Regions from separate parts of the Candidatus Desulfolinea nitratireducens genome, predicted to be linked through region 1. Evidence: riboswitches for the same ligand, from Rfam matches in the RefSeq annotation. Region 1 holds a riboswitch; the other holds the start of a gene.
What was found. A riboswitch is a leader RNA that binds a small molecule or an ion and turns the genes downstream of it on or off. The one in region 1 is predicted to bind cyclic di-GMP.

Region 1 (2,394 bases):
GTGGAGCTGGGAGCAAGCGTAGGGATCGCGCTCGGTTCCGCGGTAGAGCCACATCCCATTAACAAAGAGACAAGGATTATTATCAAGACAAATTGTTTTTTCATAAAGTTTTCTCCATTTGAACTGTCCTGAATTTTACCCGAAAGCCACACTTAAAAGAATAACCCGTTCCTTCAAAAGGAACGGGTTATTTTCTTGATTATTTAAAAAGATTATTTTGCCAGTACCTTGATCTGTTTCGGGCGAGCGGACTCGACCTTGGGCAGGCTGAGGGAGAGAATCCCGTTTTTGATCTTGGCTTCAACTTTGTCGGGGTCGACCTCGCTGGGCAGGCGCAATGTGCGAATAAACTTGCCCTCAGGCAATTCGCGCAACAGATGCTCACCATCAGATGTTTGGTACTCACCTTCGATGCGGATGACGTTTTCAAGAATTTGAATATTTAAATCGTCGGCGCTCAGGCCGGGAACGGCAGTGGTCAGGACGAAATTATCATCTTCTTCGCGGACATCAACACGCAGGGTATAAGCTTCATTTTGGCCAGCCAAACGGCCCCTCATCATTCTGTGGTTGTAAGGGCGGGTATAGTAACTCATTTTGATCTCCTTTTAGATTATCAATAAAATTTGAACTGTAGTAGATATAATATCCTGTGAGTGTTAGAAGAATGGCAACAAAAGATTTAAATTCTATAAGAACGGGATGACCAAATTCTTAATTGTTAGCTGAAGGAAAATAGAATGATAAAGTTTTATAGTTGGGGACCTATTTACATGCTTCAGTCGTCTACCTCTCAGTATTCCTTTTTCTACTCACGAAAGGAGATCTTATGAAACTGATCCATACTAATGCCCACGGGACTTTGCTTCTCATCTTGGTTCTTACGGCTTCCTCTGCCTCGGCTTCCAGCGCCTCGATTTCCTCGGGGGTAATGGCTGCCAAACCACCCTCAATGCGGGCCTGCGTGGTTTCCCAAGTGCGCAGTTCGGGGCCTACATCTACAGGCTTATAGTCGGGCAGATCTGATGCGACTGAAACTGCCATAGGGACTAATGTCAATAGCAGGGCTAGAATACCAAATAAAGCAAATAACTTGCGGTTCATTTGTTCCTCCTAAAAAGTTGGCAGTTCTTTTTGTTATATGCAATGATACTGAAAATCTATGACAATTAATAATCCTGAACGATCACCTCCTTCGTGAAGGTACGGCAAAAAAGCCTGCCAAGGGTGCAGGATTTATAAAACAAATTGAAGAGAGCTTAGAAAGGGAATATTCAATAAAAAAACCGAAGGGCTATAACGTTCTGGCCTTCGGCGGTCTGGCGGTCTGCATGCTTTTCAATTGCGGATCCCATGACTTTGCGCCCCCATCTCGCGATGGGTTTACCTTTTCGTGGTTGAATTAAAATAGAGTTCTATTAAATAGATCACACATCTGGACCCATCATATCGTAAGAAAGGCTGTAAAAGTGGCTTCAAAAAAGCGTTAGTGTCTAGCCCTTGAGATATAAAAATTCAACGAGATGATCAGATTTACAATTCATAAATTTATATTAGCATTTTTGCAGAGTGATTCCAAGTGTTTTGCACGAGGTATAATCCTGACTCATGTCAAGGCGTTTAGTCCTCTCCACACTTTTTGTCGTCGCAATAGTTGGCGGCTATCTGACCTATCGGAGTATGCGCTCATCAGGTGCGCGTTCGGTGCAAGTCATGCGATGGTTCCGTGATTCTGATTCCCATGCTGACTGGGAAATCTTGCAAGGCACACGCTGTGGTGATGCCCCTTTTATCCTCCCCACAGATGGGATCATCGGCTATCTCTGGGATGATTCCTTTCGTCCCGGCCATCGGCATCAGGGGCTTGATATTTTCGGCGGAAAAGAACTCGGCGAAACGCCCGTGATTGCGGCTTACGAGGGTTATCTGAGACGTCTACCCGATTGGACATCTTCCGTTATCATGCGTGTACCCAGTGATCCCCTTGAACCAGGGCGTCAAATTTGGCTCTATTACACTCATATGGCAGATGCGGATGGAAATTCTTTTATTGATGATGCCTTTCCGCGCGGGACAAGTGAAGTTCTCATTCCCGCTGGGACACTGCTCGGTTATCAGGGAAATTATTCGGGCGACCCCTTCAACCCGACGGGAATTCATCTGCATTTCTCCATTGTTCTGGATGACGGAAATGGCACCTTCCTGAATGAGCTGGAGATCAAGAATACCCTTGACCCAACCCCTTATCTTGGGATGGCATTGAATGCAAAAGTTAATCAGGATGGGATTCCGACTTGCAATGAGTAAAGAGTTGGTAGAAGTAAAATATTAAACACGAAGGCCACGAAGAGGCACAAAGATAAAAACATGAGCTTGAGTTTTCCTTCGTGCAAC
Region 2 (2,394 bases), on a different contig from region 1:
ATCTCACGAATAAAACAGTCATTGATGCCATCCTGATTTTGGATCATATTGGTAATTGATAAGCGTTCATTATTATTGCCAATTCCCACCACCATAAAAATATGGGAAAATCGCCCATCAGCTTTCGACCATTGACCTGAGGTAGCATAAGAGAAGAGAATATCGCCCGTAAAAAGATTTCCTTTATTTTCAAAATCGTACCCGGCCATTTTCTCATCTGTTTCCACAACCAGATCAAAAGTTTCCGGATCAAATCCGTTCCATGGGCGGCCATACCAATATCGCGGGTTGGCGTTGATAAATAGCCTGGCATCTGCATCGTAACTGCCAATCCGATAAGGGAAACTATTCGCATCGTAATTGATCTGCCAGGTCAGCGGTCCGCACATGGATGCAGCATCCCACCAACCAATCTCTTCTTGTGAGACTCGATTTGCTTCCAGGCAATCACCTGCCAAATATTTTCTACCAGCCTCCAAATAATCAGGCATCTGCCAGTCAAGGTCAAAGATATCCACGAGGGTTTCATTACTTACATATCCTTCATCGATCATCCAGTGGCAGGGTAATTTTTTTGAAACGGACACGATTGTATCGTCACCAGGAAGGCCATCTTTTTGCCAATAGGCACTGAGATAATCACCCCAAATGCTGTCCTCTACTCCTGGGATCATGGGAATGGCAAGTAGTCGAAATATACCGCCGTAGGAGCGGAGCCAAACAGCAAATCCATTTTGCAGGAAGATCGCAACGGTCTGGTCACCCTTATAGGAAAATGGGGGTTGGTATTCATTGATCCCAAATTCGTATACGAACGGATCATCAGCCGTTTCGATCAGCAAACCCATGCGCCCATTCCAGATATAAGTGATGCGCTTTTCTTCCAGGTTAAGGGTAGCCCCCAGCTCTTCTTGAACCTTTGCCAGCATTTCTTCGCGAGACGAGCTTGGTCGCACGGCATTGCAACCTGCCGGGTTATTAAAAGCATATTGTCTTGATTGAGTTTTTTTGCCGCTTTTAGCTAATGGTCGATCCAGAAACGCTCGTCGAAACAGATTGTTTTGGGGAGATGATGACAATTCTATATTGCCGAAGGCCCCTTCTTCTTTGGCAAGAGATTTTTCATGATTAACGTTCTGACTTCCCAGCATTGGTGCGAAAAATGAACTTGCCAGATACAGGGAGATGGTTGATATTAGGGTGAATTTCAGCATGACATTCCTCTTTTTCTAAAGAAAACGGGCATGGATCCAAGCTATAAACCAAGCCTTTGCGAAGGAATGTCTCAAACCAATAGTGAAAAACACTTTGGCAATATTGCTTTGATAGACTTTCGGCGGCTTGGCAGTCATGTCCGGAGAAGGATTTAGACCCATAGCTTTGCGTCCCTGCCTTTCGACAGGTTTGCCGTTATCGATGTCGGATTCTCTAATTACACCTCGTTGGTTAGTAAAATAAAAAACAGGCCAGGGACGTGATCCCAAGCCTGCCGGTCAGCTATACAATAGCAGAACGTATAAATTGTAAAAGACTTTCGGCGGCTTGGCGATCATATCCGGAGAAGGATTTAGACCCATAGCTTTGCGTCCCTGCCTTTCAACAGGTTTGCCATTATCGATGTCAATAACTTTTTTCTAAAATGCGCTCCTTGATAAAAAGAAATCTGATAACAGTATACTCAATTTATACACAAAGAACCTTACAAACACCAGACAAAATATCCGGTCCTGGAGCAATAAAACAAGCTTACGAAGTGTTAAAACTCATCATATCTCGTAGTGGCGATTTTAGTCGCGCTGAAGGGCTAACGCTAAAGTGTGCCAAGCGGAGCCCTAACTACTACCGTAATTCTCGCCAGGGTGCCAGCCACCCGAAGTTTTAACTTCAACCGATAGATGTTGGGCTCAAGAAAACTCCCCCTGCAATTCTTTTCCATATAAGCGATGCGTTTTATAAAAATCAATCCCGAAATTGCGCATCTCACGCAGCATATTCTCATTCTCGGTGCGGATCTGCACGATCTCGGCATGCTTGAACTGACCGCTTTCGGTAGCGGATTTGTAAATTTCACTAAAGAGAATGGCCGTACCGCCCAGACCCCGATATTTCTCAAGCAAGCCTGCCCCATTGAAGTTGAGCCAGTCGGTGCTCTTGCGTTCGAGCAGCGCAGTAATCCAGCCAAAAGGAAGCAACTTGCCGCGTACCTTTTGAATGGCTGCCGATATATCGGGGTAGGATAAAACAAAGCCAACAGGATCATCCTCTTTCATGACGACCTTGATCAATCTCGGGTCGGCAATCCAGAGCAATTGCTCACCCAAGGATTCGACCTCTTCATCCGTGACCGGAACATTCGTCCCGGCATCGCCGAGAGAGCCATTATATAAATCCTTC

Region 2: it holds a riboswitch for cyclic di-GMP, as region 1 does, so the genes downstream of both, AC3DOM_RS13035 (LysM peptidoglycan-binding domain-containing protein) here and AC3DOM_RS06850 (hypothetical protein) in region 1, are expected to answer to the same signal.

The regions. Positions count from the first base shown of each region.
Region 1 covers NZ_CEYOSI010000056.1:1,915-4,308, forward strand. The annotation lists gene AC3DOM_RS06840 (type 1 periplasmic-binding domain-containing protein) at 1-104, opposite strand, end outside; gene AC3DOM_RS06845 (Hsp20/alpha crystallin family protein) at 213-596, opposite strand; gene AC3DOM_RS06850 (hypothetical protein) at 787-1,104, opposite strand; cyclic di-GMP riboswitch class I at 1,311-1,398, opposite strand; gene AC3DOM_RS06855 (M23 family metallopeptidase) at 1,609-2,307, shown strand.
Region 2 covers NZ_CEYOSI010000161.1:635-3,028, reverse strand. The annotation lists gene AC3DOM_RS13035 (LysM peptidoglycan-binding domain-containing protein) at 1-1,214, opposite strand, end outside; cyclic di-GMP riboswitch class I at 1,333-1,419, opposite strand; cyclic di-GMP riboswitch class I at 1,534-1,620, opposite strand; partial or broken gene AC3DOM_RS13030 (hypothetical protein) at 1,905-2,394, opposite strand, start outside.